Regions from separate parts of the Allobosea sp. P4_H5 genome, predicted to be linked through region 3. Evidence: predicted binding sites of a transcription regulator. Region 3 holds the regulator's gene; each other region holds the start of a gene.
What was found. Region 3 encodes PhoB, which activates phosphate uptake and scavenging genes when phosphate is short. Its sites were predicted from a motif close to TGTCATNNANCTGTCAT; they were not measured.
Positions count from the first base shown of each region.

Region 1: AC1DS0_RS04240 (alkaline phosphatase) is a predicted target of PhoB. The motif match lies at 4,237-4,253, and genes of this name have one in related genera.
Region 2: AC1DS0_RS12385 (esterase-like activity of phytase family protein) is a predicted target of PhoB. The motif match lies at 1,268-1,284, and genes of this name have one in related genera.

Region 1 is NZ_JBFUKM010000002.1:45,925-51,643, reverse strand. Features, by position in the region: gene AC1DS0_RS04255 (FtsX-like permease family protein) at 17-1,252, opposite strand; gene AC1DS0_RS04250 (ABC transporter ATP-binding protein) at 1,249-1,974, opposite strand; gene AC1DS0_RS04245 (hypothetical protein) at 1,952-2,422, opposite strand; gene AC1DS0_RS04240 (alkaline phosphatase) at 2,444-4,183, opposite strand; gene AC1DS0_RS04235 (class I SAM-dependent methyltransferase) at 4,394-5,029, shown strand; gene AC1DS0_RS04230 (glutathione S-transferase family protein) at 5,183-5,719, shown strand, end outside.
Region 2 is NZ_JBFUKM010000005.1:223,367-229,085, forward strand. Features, by position in the region: gene AC1DS0_RS12375 (helix-turn-helix domain-containing protein) at 1-646, opposite strand, end outside; gene AC1DS0_RS12380 (hypothetical protein) at 781-1,203, shown strand; gene AC1DS0_RS12385 (esterase-like activity of phytase family protein) at 1,341-3,539, shown strand; gene AC1DS0_RS12390 (potassium transporter Kup) at 3,745-5,598, shown strand.
Region 3 is NZ_JBFUKM010000013.1:172,420-178,138, forward strand. Features, by position in the region: gene AC1DS0_RS24730 (GcrA family cell cycle regulator) at 1-148, shown strand, start outside; gene AC1DS0_RS24735 (hypothetical protein) at 224-541, opposite strand; gene AC1DS0_RS24740 (NUDIX hydrolase) at 615-956, shown strand; gene AC1DS0_RS24745 (YnfA family protein) at 1,049-1,369, shown strand; gene phoB (phosphate regulon transcriptional regulator PhoB) at 1,379-2,077, opposite strand; gene phoU (phosphate signaling complex protein PhoU) at 2,106-2,828, opposite strand; gene pstB (phosphate ABC transporter ATP-binding protein PstB) at 2,866-3,666, opposite strand; gene pstA (phosphate ABC transporter permease PstA) at 3,695-4,585, opposite strand; gene pstC (phosphate ABC transporter permease subunit PstC) at 4,600-5,568, opposite strand; gene pstS (phosphate ABC transporter substrate-binding protein PstS) at 5,682-5,719, opposite strand, start outside.

The DNA of each region.
Region 1 (5,719 bases), on a different contig from region 3:
CAGGGTCAACCCCGGATCAGCCGCGGAGGCCCGCGGTGATCGAACGGCGATAGGACAGCGCCGCCGGAATCAGTGCGGCCAGCGAGCCGAGCAGCAGGATCAGGCCGACCTGGGCGAGTTCCGCCGAGCCGAGAGCGAAGGAGAGCCTTAAGCCCGTCTGCGCCTCGAACAGGCCGGAGACCGCAAGTGTGGCGGCGGCGCCGAGGCCGAGGCCGGCGAGGCAGCCGGCCGCGACCAGCCCGGCCATGCCGAGCCAGACCACCAGCAGCACGTAGGCCGGCGGTGCCCCGAGCGCGCGCAGCACGGCATAGCGGCGCCGCCGCAGCCCGGTCACCGCGACGAGCAGCAGGAAAATCGCCGCCAGGATCAGCACCGCATTGAGCACAGAGGCGACGCTGAGCACCTGCCCGACATCGCCGAGCGTACGATAGAGCCCGACCAGCACCTCGGCCGGGAAGAAGGCCATGGTGCCGCCCTGCCGATAGCGCGCCCGCAGCGCATAGGCGTCGGCGACCGCCTTCGGCTTCACCACCAGGGCCGGCACGCCGGGAATGCGCTGGCCGTCGAAGGGCGGGCCGAGCGCGGCAACCTCGCCGGCATGGCCATTGCCGAGCCCATGCACCTCCCAGACGCTCTCGACCGGCACCAGGATCGCTCGGTCGAAGGGCGAGCCCAGCCGCGGCAGGCGGCCGACCGCAACATAGGCATGCCCCTCATGGCGATGGCTCGCCTCTTCCGCGTCGGCAACGCCGCGCTTCGGCCAATGCCCGGCGATGGCATGCGACGGCTCGATCTGGTCGCCGAGCTTGTAGGTGACATCGGCGCCAAGCACAGCCTCGCCCTCGCGCGCGAACAGCCGGCCTTCGGTCGGCTGCAGACGACCCCAGCGGCCGGCGAAGGCGAGCGTAGTGCCGATCACCGGATGGCCGCGGGCGATGTCGCCGAAGGCAAGCGGCGCCACGGCAGCGACGCGCGGATCACGGGCGAGTTCGTTCAGCAATCGCCCGTCGATCAGCGGCAGCGCCTCCGGCTGCAGATAGATCGCCGACATCACGAGTTGCGTCTGGCTGCCGGGTGCGCCGATCAGGAGGTCGAAATCATCGGCGGCCCGGGCCGAGGCCTGGCGCAGCGCCCGCTCCTGCGCACCGATCGCGACACCGATCGCCACCGCCAGCGCGACCAGCGTCACGATCGCCGCCGCCGTCCAGCGCAGCGCCCGGAGATCGGCGATGACCATCGGCAGCGGGTTCACGCGGCCGCCTTCAGTTGGAACGGGCCATCGCCAATCATCCCGACCTGCTGCATTCGCGCCAGCAGCGCCGGGTCATGCGAGGCGCAGAGCAGCGTCGCGCCGCTTTCTTTGGCGACCTCGACCAGCAGGGATCCGACCTCGGCCGCATGCGCCGGATCGAGGCTTGCCGTCGGCTCGTCGGCCAGGATCAGCGCGGGTGCATTGAACAAGGCCCGTGCGATCGCGACACGCTGCTGCTCGCCGCGCGAGAGCACGGCGGCGCCCCGCCGCAGATCGGTGAGGCCCATGCGCCCGGCGAGCACAGTGGCGCGCGAGACCTGATCGCTCGTCTGCCGCCAGCCTGAAAAGCTCGCCGGCAAGGTGATGTTGGCGAGCACATCGAGCTCGGGCACGAGGTGGAAATCCTGGAAGACGAAGCCGACAGTCTCGCGCCGCCAGCGATCGCGCGCCGCACCCGGCAGCGCGGACACTACGACATCGCCCCAGCCGATGCTGCCGGCATCGGGCAGGAAGAATCCGGCGGCGAGATGCAGCAGCGAGGTCTTGCCCGAGCCGGACGGCCCACGCAGGCCGATCAGCGCTCCGGGTGGCACCATGAAATCGGGGATGTCGAGCACCCGGAAGGGCCGCCCGTCGCCATCGCGATGATCGACCTGGATGCCGGAAAAATGCAGCGGCCGCGCCGCGCCGGCCAGCCGCTCAGACACTGTGGAAGCCGGCATCGACGAGCCTGATCTGGCTGACGAAGCCGGTCTCGGCATCGGTCGAGGAGCCGATCTCGAGCCGGCCGCTGACCGCGACCTTCTGGCCGGCGCTGACCATCGGCGTCGCCGCGCGCATGAACACCACGACGATGTCGACCGGCCAGTCGGCATCGGACTGGCAGAACGGGCAGATCGCCAGCGGCTCGCGCGTCAGCACGAAGAAATGGCTTTCCGGCTTCAGCGGCGGCGCCATGTAGCCGACCATCCTGACCGGCTTGCCACGCAGCGAGGTCGCCCGATCGGAGAACTGGAAGCCGAGCACGCCGAAGGATTTGTAGAGCCCGTCGAAGGTCAGCGTATCCGCGTCCGCGGCAAACGCAGACAGCGAGACGGGCAGCGCCGCGAGCCCGGTGAGGAGCCCGCGGCGGGAAAGCGTCGGGAGCAGGTGCGGCCGATGCGAGATCATGCGTCCTGCCCCAACTCTAGCTCACTTGCCGCCGAGGGCCAGCGCCTCCGCCATGACGCGGAAGACGAAGACGTTCGGCTTGTGGCCGCGGAAGCGCTCGGCGCCCGGGCCCATGGCGGTGAGCAGCACGTCGTCGGCCGCATGGACACCGGAGTTGGCGTCGAAAGGCAGGTTGCCCTGCTTGCGGGTGGCGAGCGGACCGGTGCAGTCCTTCTCGTTGGCGACGTTGGTCTTGCCGTCCGGGCCCTTCACCGCCGGGACGCGCTCGCCATCGAGATAGGGCCGGCCGGTGTCGCAGGTGTCCGGATAGCTGCCGAAGGCGACGGCGAGACGGCGCGAGGTGTCGACCTTGGTCGGATAGCCGTCGGCATCGCGCGGGCCGTAGTTCGGCGGCAGCGACTCGTTGTAGGTGCCGAGCTTGTCGCGCAGCAACTGGCCCGGGCGATCGTCGTCATAGGTGCCGATGATCGAGATCGGGTGGGCGTGGTCCGGCACGACGATGATCAGCGTGTCGTTGCGATCGCCGGCGAAGTCCTTGGCCGCCTTGACGGCATTGTCGAGCATGATCGTGTCGAACACCGCGCGCTCCCAGTCGAGCGAATGGCTGTACTTGTCGATGCGGGCCGATTCCACCATCAGGAAGAAGCCGTCCTGCGCGCCCTTGAGCATCTCGATCGCGGCCTTGGTCTGCTCGACCACGTCCGGCTGATCCGGGAATTTCGAGATCGACCCCTTCTTGGCGAGGCGCAGGTCGAAGGCGCCGTCGATGTTCGAGGTGTTGTAGAGGCCAAGCAGCTTCTTGGAGCCGCCAGCGACCGCGGCGTTCATCTCGGTCTTGGTGGTGGCGAGGGCGTAGCCCGCCTCCTTGAACTTGGCGATGAAGTCGAGATCGTCGGTGCGCTTGGTGCCCGGGGTCGACTTCGGCAGGAAGTTCGGCGAGCCGCCGCCCATGATCACGTCGGGCTGCACGTCGAAGAACATCTTGACGATGTCGTTGAAGTCCGAGCGCCGGCGGGTATGGGCGACCATCGAGGCCGGGGTCGCATCCTCGATCTCGGAATTGGTGACGACGCCGATCGCCATGCCCGAGCGCTTGCGCTTGATCACCTCGGAGATCGTCTCGACCTTGGGATGGTCGAGCGTCAGCGCGTTCTTGGCGCAGTAGATGCCGAGCGCGTTGACGCAGGACTTGTGGCCGGTGGTGTAGGCGCTGGCGGAGTTGGCGCTGTCGGTGACGATCGAGTCGGTGCCCGAGGTCGAGATCAGCGCCATGTTCGGCATGTCGTCGATGGCGAGCTCGCCGCCATAGAGGCCCTGCTCCCAGCCCTTCGACAGGATGCGCGCCGCGGTGCGGTGCGCCACCGACATGCCGTCGCCGACGAAGAGGATGACGTTCTTGGCCTTGCGCTCAGGGGTCGCGTAGACGGTCCAGTTGACGGTCGCCTTCTCGCTGCCCTGCGTCGCCTCGATGACGTACTGGCCGGCCGGCAGCTGGGCTCCGCGCAGCCAGAGCGCCGAATGCTTCTGGCCTTCCTCGCTCTGGACGAACTGGGCCTCGCGGCCGAAGGCCTCGTTCACCGGCTTGCCATTGATCGTGACCTTGACGTCGGCCGAGACCGGGGCGTTCGGGAACTCGACCTTGAAGTCGAAGCGCGAGCCCTCGAGGATCTCGGCGCGGTTGAGCGGATAGATGGTCTGCGCCGTCGCCGGCACCACACTGGCGAGCATCGCCGCCGCCATCAGCCAAGTTCGCTTCTGCATGATATCTCTCAGCCCCTGTGAAAGCCCGGTCGCCGGTCCGTTAGGCGGGCGAGATGACACTATGATTACTATGCGCCGACCAGTATTTGTAACATTATAACAATTGAATCGGCCGCGGGCCTGCAGCTTGAACGCACGTCATCGATGAGGTCATCTCCCGACGCAGGCGCCAGGGCCCGCGCCGAGCCACCAGCAAATTGAGGATGCGACATGAGCGCGGCAAGCGATGCCAGCTTCTGGGACAGGTCATCGCGACGCTATGCCAGGAGCCGGATCTCCGATCAGGCCGGATACGAGCGCACCCTGGAGCGGACCCACCTCCTGCTGAAGCCGACGGACAGGGTGCTGGAACTGGGCTGCGGCACCGGGACCACGGCGCTGCGGCTTGCGGGCGACGCGGGCAGCTATCTCGCGACGGACATCTCCGCGGGGATGATCGCGATTGCCGGGGAAAAGCACGCCGCGTGCCCGGTCCCTGCGCTCGCCTTCCACACGGCAACGGCGGAGACGCTCGCCGCCGAGGCGATACGGTTCGATGCTGCCCTCGCCTTCAACTATCTCCACCTGGTCCGCGACCTCGCCGGCACGCTGCGCGACATCCACACCTTGCTCGAGCCAGGCGGCCTGTTCATCTCCAAGACACCCTGCCTCGGTGACGTGAACCCGCTGATCCGGCTTGCGCTGCCGCTCATGCAGATGGTCGGAAAGGCGCCCCATGCTGGCGTTTTCACTGCACAGGAGCTGGCCAGCCTCATCGCGGCCGCAGGCTTCGAAATCCTGAGCACGGAACGCCATGCTAGCAGGGGCAAGGACAGCCGCCCCTTCATCGTCGCTCGCAAGACATAGCCCGAGCGGCCAAGATCAGGCGGAGCTATTCGCCCCTGCGCGCGTTCCGATCAGGGAGCGTCAGGCAAGTCAGGTCCATCCTGACAACTCCTGACATGCAACGCCCCTATCAGCCTCGCCAACCCTCAGGGAAACGCAGAAAGGGACATCGCCATGCTGACCTTCTATCACGCGCCGCAATCGCGCTCCTTCTCGATCCTCTGGCTGCTCGAGGAGCTCGGCCAGCCCTATGAGATGAAGATCGTCGACATCCGCGCGCAGGGCGGCCCGCCGGAGAGCTACCGCGCCATCCAGCCGCACAAGAAGGTACCGGCCATAGTCCATGACGGCACCACCGTCACCGAGCGCGCCGCGATCTGCCTTTATCTCACCGAGCAGTTCCCGGAAGCCGGGCTGGCGCCTGCCGTCGGCGATGCCGACCGCCCAGCTTTCCTGACGTCACTGGTCTATACCGACGCCGTGCTCGATCCGATCATCGCGACCTCCGTCCACAAGTTCCAGTACGAGTCGCGCGGTTTCTCCTTCGGCTCGCATGCCGACACGGTCGCCAATCTCGCCAAGAGGCTCGGCGAACACGCTTACGCCGCCGGCGAGCGCTTCACCGCCGCCGACACCCAGCTCGGCGCAGGCATCCATTTCGGCATGAACATCGTCGGCGTGCTGCCGCGCCTGCCGGTGTTCGAGGCCTAT
Region 2 (5,719 bases), on a different contig from region 3:
GTACGATCGGTGGCTCCGCCTCTTCCTGCGTCTTGCCTTTGACGACCGGCGCGGCCGGGACGGGATAGCTCAGCAGCTCGGCCAGGAGCTCGGCCAGTAGCGGGTCGGCCGTGGCGCGGATCTGCTGGCGCAGGCGCGCGATCAGATGGCGGCGCCACTCCGTTAGGTTGATGATTGCCGGGGCGAGCCCGCGCGGATGCAGGCTGAGCCGGAGCACGTTGACCGGCGGGCGCAGCAGGTCGGCGTCCTCGACGACCGCGAGCATCGGCGCGATCATCTTGTTCGCGGCAAGCAGGGTCCAGTGCCGGTCGACTGCCACCGCCGGATAGGGCTCGTGTCCCTTGAGCAGCAGGTCGATCGCGCTGCGGGCTGCCTGCAGGGTCGGATCCTCCAGCGAGCGTTCGAGATAGACCGGCGCATAGCCGGCCGAGAGCAGGAGCGCATTGCGCTCGCGGAGCGGCACGCCGAGATGCTCGGCGAGAAGCAGGACCATATCCCGGCTGGGCGCCGAGCGGCCGCTTTCGATGAAGCTGAGATGCTTCTGCGAGACCTCGGCTTCGAGCGCGAGGTCGAGCTGGCTGAGACGGCGCAACTGCCGCCAGTCGCGGATGAGGTGCCCGATCGTGGGCTGCTGGTGCTTGTTCATGAAGGGCAAGCTAGCCGCAGCCGCGCCGTGATCCAATTACCTCCGGCTTAATCGACCGGCCGCCGGGCTTTCGGCAGCATGGCCTCCATCAGCAACCGCCCCGGCTGAGATGGGGCCTGAACCGGAGAACAGTCATGGCCTTCATCCAGTCCTCGCGTTTCCTGCGCAATGCCCTTGCCCTCGATGCCGCCGCCTGCGCCGGAACCGGCCTGCTGCTCAGCGTCGGCGCGGGTTCGCTCTCCGGTCTGCTCGGCCTTCCGGCGGAGTTCCTGCGTGGCGCTGGCCTGGTGCTGCTGCCCTGCGCTGCCCTGCTTGCGTTCTTCGCCAGCCGGCTGCGCCTGCCGCGCCTCGCCGTCTACGCCGTGATCGGCGTCAACATCCTCTGGATCGCCGACAGCGTGCTGATCCTGGTCGCCGGCTGGTTCGCGCCGACCACGCTCGGCATCGCCTTCGTCTTGGCCCAGGCCGTGGCGGTCGCGGTTGTCACCGAGCTCGAGGTGATCGGCCTGAAGAAGTCGGTCACGGAAGCTGCCGGAGCCGAAGCTGCTCTGCACTGACCAGACGGCTCGTTACCCAAAGCCGCCGTGGCTCCCGCCGCGGTGGCCTTGGTTTGCGACGGCTTGTCACGAAACTGTCGTCTGTGCTCACTAGCCGGAAGGCCTGCCTCCCCACCCTGCGGAACAGGACCGTCCCAATGCGCAAACCCCTTGTCCTTGCGGCTCTCGCGACGCTCCTCGCTGGCGGAACGGCGCTCGCCGAGCCGACCTTCAACCGCATCGCCACCTTCCAGGTGCCGTTGAACCTGCCGGCCGACCGCGACGCGAAGAAGACGGTCGCGGAGATCATTTCGGCCAACGAGGCCGGGACCCTGCTCGCCTATACCGACGCCGAGCAGAAGGCGATCGGCCTGATCGACATCACCACCGCCAATGCGCCCAAGCCCGCCGGCTTCATCCCGGTCGGCGGCGAGCCGACCTCGGTCGTGATCCTTGGCGAGCGCGCCTTCGCCGTCGTCGTCAGCTCCGGCGACAACTTCAAGGAACCGGCCGGCCATCTCGCCACCATCGATCTGAAGACGAAGCAGGTCACAGCCACATGCGAGCTCGGCGGCCAGCCCGATTCGATCGCGCTGACCAAGGACAAGGGCAAGCTCGCCATCGTCATCGAGAACGAGCGCGACGAGAAGCTGAACAAGGGCGACCTGCCGCAGCTCCCCGCCGGCAACCTCACGCTGGTCGGCATCAAGGATGGCGAGGCCGATTGCGCGTCGAAGCAGATCGTCGACCTCACCGGCATCGCCGCGGTCGAGCCGACCGATCCGGAGCCGGAATTCGTCGACGTCAACCAGGACGGCCTCGCCGTGGTGACACTGCAGGAGAACAACCACCTCGCCGTGGTCGATACGAAGACCGGCAAGCTCGTCGCGCATTTCCCGGCCGGCACCGTCGATCTCACGAACATCGACAAGACCCGAGACGGCCAGATCAAGCCGGTCGAGGAGCTGAAGGGCGTGCGCCGCGAGCCCGATGCGGTGCGCTGGCTCGACAATGACCGCTTCGTCACTGCCAATGAAGGTGACTGGAAGGGCGGCTCGCGCGGCTTCACCATCTTCCGCAAGGACGGCACGGTCGAGTTCGATGCCGGCAACATGGTCGACCACATCGCCATCCGTCTCGGCCACTATCCGGAGCGCCGTTCAGCCGCCAAGGGCAGCGAGCCGGAGGGCATCGAGGTCGGCATCTACAACGGCGAGCGCCTGCTCTTCGTCGGGCTGGAGCGCGCTTCGCTCGTCCTCGTCTTCAAGGACGAGGGGCCGGGCCGGCCGCCACGCTATCTGCAGGCGCTGCCGGCGGGCATCGCGCCGGAGGGCCTGCTCGCCATCCCGCAGCGCAATCTCTTCGTTTCCGCTTCTGAAGCCGATCTCGGCGAAAAGGATGGACCGCGTTCGGCCGTGACCATCTATGAGCGCAGCGAAGCGCCGGCCGCCTATCCGACCATCGTCTCGGCCGATGTCGATGGTGTCCCGCTCGGCTGGGGCGCGCTCTCGGGCCTCGCCGCCCATCCCGAGCTGCCGGGCCGGCTCTTCAGCGTCACTGATAGCGCCTATACGCCCTCGCGCATCCTCGAGATCGACGCGACCAGGAAGCCGGCGACGATCACCGGCGCAATCACCGTGACCAGGGACGGCAAGCCCGCCGCCTATGATCTCGAAGCGATTGCGACGCGTCCCGGCGGCGGTTTCTGGCTGGCCTCGGAAGGGGCGCCCGAGCGCAAGGAGAAGCCGACGCAGAACCTGCTGCTACGCGCTTCGGCCAAGGGCGAGATCGAGGAGGAGATCGCCCTGCCAGAGGAGTTCGCCGCCAAGGCAATCAATCAAGGCTATGAGGGCGTTGCCGTCACCGGAACCGGGCAGGACGAGACCGTCTGGATCGCCGTCCAGCGCGAGTGGAAGGACGACCCCAAGGGCAAGGTCAAGATCCTCTCCTACAAGCCCTTCACCAAGAGCTGGGGCATCCTCTACTACCCGCTGACGGCCCCTGCCGCCGGCGCCTGGATGGGCCTCTCGGAGCTCACCTATCTCGGCGACGACAGTTTCGCCGTGATCGAGCGCGACAACCGGTTCGGCGCCAAGGCGGTGAAGACGCTGGCGACCTTCTCGGTCAAGGGATTGAAGCCGGCGCCGTTCGGCTCCTCGGAGATCCTGACGGTCGAGAAGACGCTGCTGCGCGACCTGACGCCGGACCTGATGAAGCTCGGTGGCTACGGGCTCGACAAGGTCGAGGGCATGGCGGTCGACAAGGACGGCAACCTCTTCGTCGTCACCGATAATGACGGCGTCGACGATTCCTCCGGCGAGACCCAGTTCTTCGCCTTCGGCAAGCTCGCGAAGTAAGGCGGTACGGCAAAAGGCCGGCGGGTGTTCCTCGCCGGCCTGCCGGCTTCAGCTGCCCACTGCGCAATCCCGCCGATCCAGTCTTGCTGTCGTTGCCGGTGCGTGCCCTACTCCGACAATAGGGGGAGGACGGCGCATGGCCCATGGGGTTCTCGCACAGGACGGCTCGCCGTCTCATCAGGGGCACAACGGCTCCCTCCCTGCCTTGACGCTCGGCGCCCTCGGCGTCGTCTACGGCGACATCGGCACCAGCCCGCTCTATGCGCTGAAGGAAGCGGCCCGGGCCGCAAGCGCCGGCGGCGCCCTGCAGCCGGGGGCGGTCGTCGGTTGCGTCTCGATGATCCTGTGGGCTTTGATCCTGATCATCTCGATCAAGTATTCGCTGCTGATCATGCGCGCCGACAATCGCGGCGAAGGCGGCATCATGGCGATGCTGGCCTTGCTCAAGGCGCGCCACGCCAAGCCGGGTTCGCCACGGGCTTATGTCCTCGCGGTCGGGCTCGTCGGCGCTGCGCTGCTCTATGGCGACGGCGCCATCACGCCGGCGATTTCCGTGCTCAGCGCCATCGAAGGCCTCAAGGTCGATGCACCGTTCCTGGCGCCGGCGGTCGTTCCGTTGACCGCCGCGATCCTGTTCTGCCTCTTCCTGGTTCAGAGCAAGGGCACCGGCTTCATCGGCCGTCTGTTCGGGCCGATCATGCTGCTCTGGTTCCTCGCTTTGGCGCTGCTCGGCATCCGGGGCATCCTGATGGCGCCGGGCATCCTGGCTGCGATCAATCCGTTCAACGCCCTCTACTTCATCACCCATACCGCCCCGCTCGTCGGCTTCGCCGTTCTCGGGGCCACCTTCCTGGCCGTGACCGGCGGCGAGGCGATGTATGCGGATATGGGCCATTTCGGTCCGAAGACGATCCGCCTCGCCTGGTTCGCCGTCGTGCTGCCGGCGCTGATGCTGAATTATTTCGGCCAGGGCGCGCTGCTGCTGGTCCATCCGGAGGCGATCGAGAACCCGTTCTATCAGCTCGCCCCGGACTGGGCGCATTATCCACTGATCGTCTTCGCGACGGCGGCCGCCGTCATCGCCTCGCAGTCGATCCTGACCGGCGCCTTTTCGCTGACCCGTCAGGCCGTGCAGCTCGGGCTTTTCCCGGCCGTCCGCATCAAGCACACCGCCCATGATCAGCAGGGGCAGATCTACATCCCGATCGTCAACTGGCTGATCTGCCTGGCGACCCTGACATCGGTCTTCGCCTTCCGCTCATCCGAGGCCCTGGCCGGTGCCTACGGCATCGCAGTCTCGCTGCTGATGGCGATCACCACCGGGCTGGCAGCGCTGATCGCGTTGAAATGGGGCTTCAACCCGATCCTCGTCCTGGCGGTCAACGGCTTCTTCCTGTTGATCGATCTCACCTTCTTCTCGGCGAACCTGCCGAAGCTGCACGAGGGCGGCTGGTACCCGCTGGTCCTGGCGCTGGCGCTGACGGTGATCATGCTGACCTGGCGACGCGGCCTTGCCTTGGTGGAGGCGGCGCGCGCTCGCCAGCGCGAGCCGGAGAAGGAATTCCTCGAGATGCTGGCGACCAACCCGCCGCTGCGCCTGCCGGGGACGGCCGCCTTCCTGGCGTCTGCCGCTCGCGGTCTTCCGCTCTCGCTCACGCATTTCGTTCGCCACAACCATGCGCTGCACGAGCGCATTCTTCTCGTGACTGGCAAGCTCGAGGAGATTCCCCGCGTCTCCGACGAGAACCGGATCGAGCTGATCGAGCTCGCGCCCAGCGTCACACGCGTGATCATCCATTTCGGTTTCATGGAGACGCCGCACATCCCCAATGGCTTGCGCTGCGGCGTCGAGCACGGCTTGCTGCGGGGCGTCGATCTCGACGGGATATCGTATTATATCGGCCGCGAGACCGTCATTCCGCGCGAGGAGATCGCGGGCATGGCGATGTGGCGCGAAGCGTTCTTCTCGTTCATGCAGCGCAATGCCGAGCGGTCCGCCGCGCATTTCCACATCCCGGCCAAGCAGGTCGTGGAGGTCGGGGTCGAGATCGAGATCTGATCGCCGTGGCTGCGGAGAGGGGCACGTCGTGCCGGGCCATCTCCGGTCAAAAAAAGCTGGTCACCCCGGCGGGCGAAGGGAGCCCCGGGGTGACCAGCGTTTCAATCGATCCAGGCCGATG
Region 3 (5,719 bases):
CTGGCCGATGGGCGACCCGACCACGCCGGAGTTCCGCTTCTGCGGCGGCCGCAGCGCGACCGGCATGCCCTATTGCGCCTATCACGCCCGGATCGCCTACCAGCCGGCAGCCGACCGGCGCCGCGACCGCAAGCCCATCCGCGCCTGAGCGCTCGGAACCGAGTGGCACGAACATGAAAGCCGGCCGAAAGGCCGGCTTTTCGTTGTCGAGGCCGTTCCTGTGTCAGAGCAGGAAGTGAAAGCCGAAGCCCAGGATGACGAAGCCGGCAGCGATGACCTGCGCCACGAAGAGCGGCTGCAGACGCGAGGCCTTCTCAGCTTGATCAGCGGCCTTCTCGGCCCGCGACATGTGGTCCCTGGCCTTGAACTGCAGGGGACCGCCATCCCGTTCCAGATCCATCCGCACCGCGATGAAGCCGATCACCAGGCCGAGTATGCCGAGACCGAAGAAGCCGACCAGGCGGAGCGCGCCATAGCCGACGCCGATCAACAGCGCGGCGAGAAAGGGAAAGGCGATATAGTCCCATTTGGTGAAACGCATGAAAGGCAGTCTGCGGGAACCGTACATCGTCGTCCAGCCGATGCACCCGAACGCCAAACGGCAAGGAGAGAGCATGGGTCCTGTCGAATATGCCTGCGCGCTGCCGATCCGGGATGGGCGGCTCCTGTTGGGCCTGCGGGCTCCGCACCGCCGGAACCGCCCCTCCTGCTGGGATACGATCGGCGGCCATGTCGAGCCAAGCGAGGCCGTCGAGGCCGCCCTCGTCCGCGAGTTGCAGGAAGAGCTCGGCGTCACGACGACGGTCTTCCGCCGTTTCGAAACGATCGAGACGACCGAGACGGATGGCGTCACGCCCGCACTCTGGCATCTGTTCGCGGTCACCGAATGGACTGGCGGCGACCCCAAGATCAGCAATGACGAGCATAGCGAGATCCGCTGGTTCAACTTCGATTAGGCCCGATCGCTGACCCCGCTGGCATCGGAGGCGTATCGCCCGGTCTTCGCCCGGCTGGCCGCGGCGTTCGGGCCGGAACCGTAGGCATCGGCATGGCGACGTTCGCGATCTATGCGGGCGCGGCGCTGGCGGAGATCGCCGGCTGCTTCGCCTTCTGGGCCTGGCTCAAGCTCGGCAAGTCGGTCTGGTGGCTGCTGCCAGGCCTGGTATCGCTCGCGGCTTTCGCCTGGTTGCTGGCCCTGCTCGACAGTCCAGCCGCCGGACGCGCCTTCGCCGCCTATGGCGGCGTCTATATCGTGGCGTCGCTGGCCTGGATGGCGCTGGTCGAGAAGGTCGCGCCGGATCGCTACGATCTGGCGGGCGCCGCGCTCTGTCTCGCCGGCGCCGCGATGATCGTCGCCGCGCCGCGCTGACAGAAGCGCTCAACTTCGCGCAAATGTCTCGTCGAAGGCATAACCGGCGCCGCGCACCGTACGCAGCGGGTCCTTGGCATTGGCGGGCGTGATCGCCTTACGCAGGCGCCCGACATGGACGTCGACAGTGCGCTCGTCGATATAGACGTCGCGGCCCCAGACGGCGTCGAGCAATTGCGCCCGGGAATAGACCCGGCCCGGCGCCTGCATCAGGAATTCGAGCAGGCGGAACTCGGTCGGCCCGAGATGCAGCTCGGCCCCGGCACGGCGGACACGGCGGGTGGTGCGGTCGAGCTCGAGATCGCCGGCAGCGAGCAAGCCGGCAACGTGGCCGGGCTTGGCACGGCGCAGCAGTGCCTGGATGCGGGCGATCAGTTCGGGCAGCGAGAACGGCTTGACGACATAGTCGTCGGCGCCGGTGGCAAGGCCACGCACGCGCTCGGTCTCCTCGCCGCGGGCCGTCAGCATGATGATCGGCACGCGCTCGGTGTCGCGGCGCGTGCGCAGGCGCCGGCAAAGCTCGATGCCGGAGAGGCCCGGCAGCATCCAGTCGAGCAGGACGAGGTCCGGCGTATGGTCGCGCAGATGCAGTTCGGCGTCGTCGCCGCGCGCCACGCTGTCGACCTCGAAGCCTTCGGCCTCGAGGTTGTAGCGCAGCAGCAGGGTGAGCGGCTCCTCGTCCTCGACGATCAGGATGCGTGCGGGCATGTCAGCGTCCGTTCAAGCGCCCGCCGGTTCAGCCATTGGCCGCCGGCAGGTCGACGAGGATGTTGGTGGTGTCGAGCTTCGGTCGGGTTTCGTCCATGGACTGCCCGGTGACGAGGTAGTGGATGGTCTCGGCGATGTTGGTGGTGTGGTCGCCGATGCGCTCGACATTCTTGGCGCAGAACAGGAGATGCGTGCAGAAGGTGATGTTGCGCGGATCTTCCATCATATAGGTCAGGAGCTCGCGGAACAGCGAGGTGTAGAGCGCGTCGATCTCGTCGTCGCGGCGCCAGACATCCATCGCCTTCTGCTCGTTGCTGGCGGCATAGGCGTCGAGCACGTCCTTGAGCTGGGCCTGGACCAGGCGGCTCATATGCTCGAGGCCGACGACGGCGCGATGCGGCGGCGAGAACTGGCCGGAGATCGCGACCGCGCGCTTGGCGATGTTCTTGGCGAGATCGCCGACACGCTCGATGTCGGCGGCGATGCGGATCGCCGAAATCAGCTCGCGCAAGTCGTTCGCCAGCGGCTGGCGGCGGGCGATGGTCAGCACCGCCTTTTCCTCGACCTCGCGCTGGAGATTGTCGAGGCGCTGGTCGGCGCTGATGATCTTCTGGGCGAGCGCGGTGTCGCGGCGCACCAGAGCCACGGTGGAGTCGCCGAGCATGCGCTCGGACATGCCGCCCATCTCGGCGAGGCTGCGGCGCAGCCCTTCGAGATCGGCGTCGTAGGAGCGGACGATATGGTCGGACATGGGGCGTATCCTTGGGGCTTGCCGACGCTTCGGAATGTCAACCGAAACGGCCGGTGACGTAGTCCTGCGTCTGCTTCTTATGCGGGTTCATGAAGATGGTGTTGGTGGCGTCGAACTCGATCACCTCGCCAAGGTACATGAAGGCGGTGTACTGCGAGATGCGCGCCGCCTGCTGCATGTTGTGGGTGACGATGACGATGGTGAAATCGCTCTTCAGCTGCTCGAGCAGGTCCTCGATCTTGCCGGTCGAGATCGGATCGAGCGCCGAAGTCGGCTCGTCGAACAGGATGACCTCGGGCTTCTGCGCGATGGTGCGCGCGATGCACAGGCGCTGCTGCTGGCCACCGGAGAGGCCCATGCCGGAGCTCTTCAGCTTGTCCTTGACCTCGTCCCAGAGGGCGGCGCGGCGCAGCGCGCCCTCGACGCGATCGTCGAGCTCCGACTTCGGCGGCTTCTCGTAGAGGCGGATGCCGAAGGCGACATTGTCGTAGATCGACATCGGGAACGGCGTCGGCTTCTGGAAGACCATGCCGATGCGCGAGCGCAGTTCGTTCACGTCGACGTTGTTGGAGATGATGTTGCGACCGTCGAGCAGGATCTCGCCGGTCGCCTTCTGCTCGGGATAGAGCGAGTAGATGCGGTTGAAGATGCGCAGCAGGGTCGACTTGCCGCAGCCCGACGGGCCGATCAGCGCGGTGACGTGCCGGTCACGGAAGTCGAGGTTGATGTTCTTCAGCGCCTTGTGCTCGCCGTAGTAGAAATCGAGGTTCTTGACGGCGATGCGAACGGGAGCTTCGGCGTCCAGCGTCTGCGGGCTCAGTTCGAGGGTCGAAAGCATCTGCATGGTCCTTCCGATCGGACGCTTATCACTTGCCGCCGCGCACGATGCGCCGGGCGATGATGGAAAGCACGAGGATTGAGACGGTGATGATCAGCGATCCCGCCCAGGCGAGCTGCTGCCAGTTTTCGTAAGGGGCGGAGGCGAACTGATAGATCGTCACCGGCAGGTTGGAGACGCCGCCGACGAGGTTCGGCGAGAACCAGAAATTATTGTTGAGCGCTGTGAAGATCAGCGGCGCAGTCTCGCCGGCGATGCGGGCGAGGGCCAGCAGGATGCCGGTAACCATGCCCGACTTCGCCGCCCGCCAGGTCACCGAGGTGATGACGACGGAGGGCGGGGCGCCGAGCGCAGCACCCGCCTCGCGCAGGGAGCCGGGAACAAGGCGCAGCATGTCCTCGGTGGTGCGCACGATCACCGGGATCGCGATGATGCCGAGGGCAACGCCGCCGGCCCAGCCGGAATAGCCGCGGAACGGCTCGACCATGATCACGTAGACGAACAGCCCGATCAGGATCGAAGGCGCCGAGAGCAGGATGTCGTTGATGAAGCGGATGAGCTCGGCAAGCTTGGAGGCCTTGCCGTATTCGGCCAGATAGGTGCCGGCGAGCACGCCGATCGGCGTCGCCACGGCGATACCGAGGAAGGTCAGCACGATCGAGCCGACGATGGCGTTGGCGAGGCCGCCGCCCTCCGTGCCCGGCCCCGGCGTGATCTGGGTGAAGGTGTTGGCGGAGAGCCCGCCCAATCCCTTCACGATCAGCATGCCGAGGATCCAGAACAGCACGACGATCGCGATCAGGGTGAAGCTCGTCGCGATGATCTTCATCATCCGGTCAGCGGTGCGGCGCGCCGGGCGCACGCGGCCCCATTCGACATGCGGCGCGGTCATGGTCTTGGTGAATGTCGCCATGGTCATGGGTCCAGCTCCGCTCAGTAGCGCTTCACCCGCGCGACCAGGAGGCGCGCGATGACGAGGACGACGAAGGTGACGAAGAACAGGATGCAACCGAGCGCGATCAGCGAGTTGAGCTGCAGGCCGAGCGCCTCGTTGAACTCGTTGGCGATGCGCGAGGCGATGGTCGAGCCGGGATCCAGGATCGAGGACGAGAGCCGGTTGGCGTTGCCGACGACGAAGGTCACCGCCATGGTCTCGCCGAGCGCGCGGCCGAGGCCGAGCATGACGGCGCCGATGATCGAGACGCCGGCCTGCGGCACCAGCACGTGGCGGACGACCTCCCAGGTCGTCGCGCCAATGCCGTAGGCGCTCTCGCGCAGCACCGACGGGATCTGGTCGAGCATGTCGCGGGTGATCGAGGCGATGAAGGGGATGATCATGAAGGCCAGGATGATCCCGGCGGTCAGGATGCCCAGGCCCGAGGGCGAGCGCGAATACAGAACGGTGCCGATGATCGGCATACCCTCGACGATGTTCGAGAGCGGGATCTGGACATAGGCCGCGAACAGCGGCGCGAAGACGAACAGCCCCCACATGCCGTAGATGATCGAGGGCACGGCGGCGAGCAGCTCGATCGCGGTCGAGACCGGCTGCTTGAACCAGGGCGGCGCCAGCTGGGTCAGGAAGACGGCGATCCCCAGCGAGAGCGGGACGCCGACGACGAGCGCGATCAACGCAGTCGAGAGGGTGCCGACGATGGCGGGCCAGGCACCGTACTGGTCGTTCTGGGTGTCCCAGACGCTGGAGGTGATGAAGCCGAAACCGAATTCGCGGAAGGCGGGCCAGCCACCAATGACCATCGAGAGCATGATGCCGGCGAGCAGCACCAGCACGAACAGCGCCGCCAGCAGGCTGGCATTGCGGAAGATGAGATCGAAGGTCCCCATCGGGGTCTTGCGCACCGGCGCGCTTGGCGCGGCGTACTGGTCGGTCACGGCAGACATCCGTGGTTACTCCGGTCTCGAAAGGCGACTATCGGATCGAAACGAGGCTCTGGTCGTCGTGGAAGCGGGGGCCCTTGTCCGGCCCCCACCCCCGTATCGTCACGCGGAAGCGATCAGAAGATCGGCTTGCCCGCCGGGTCGGTCACGCCCT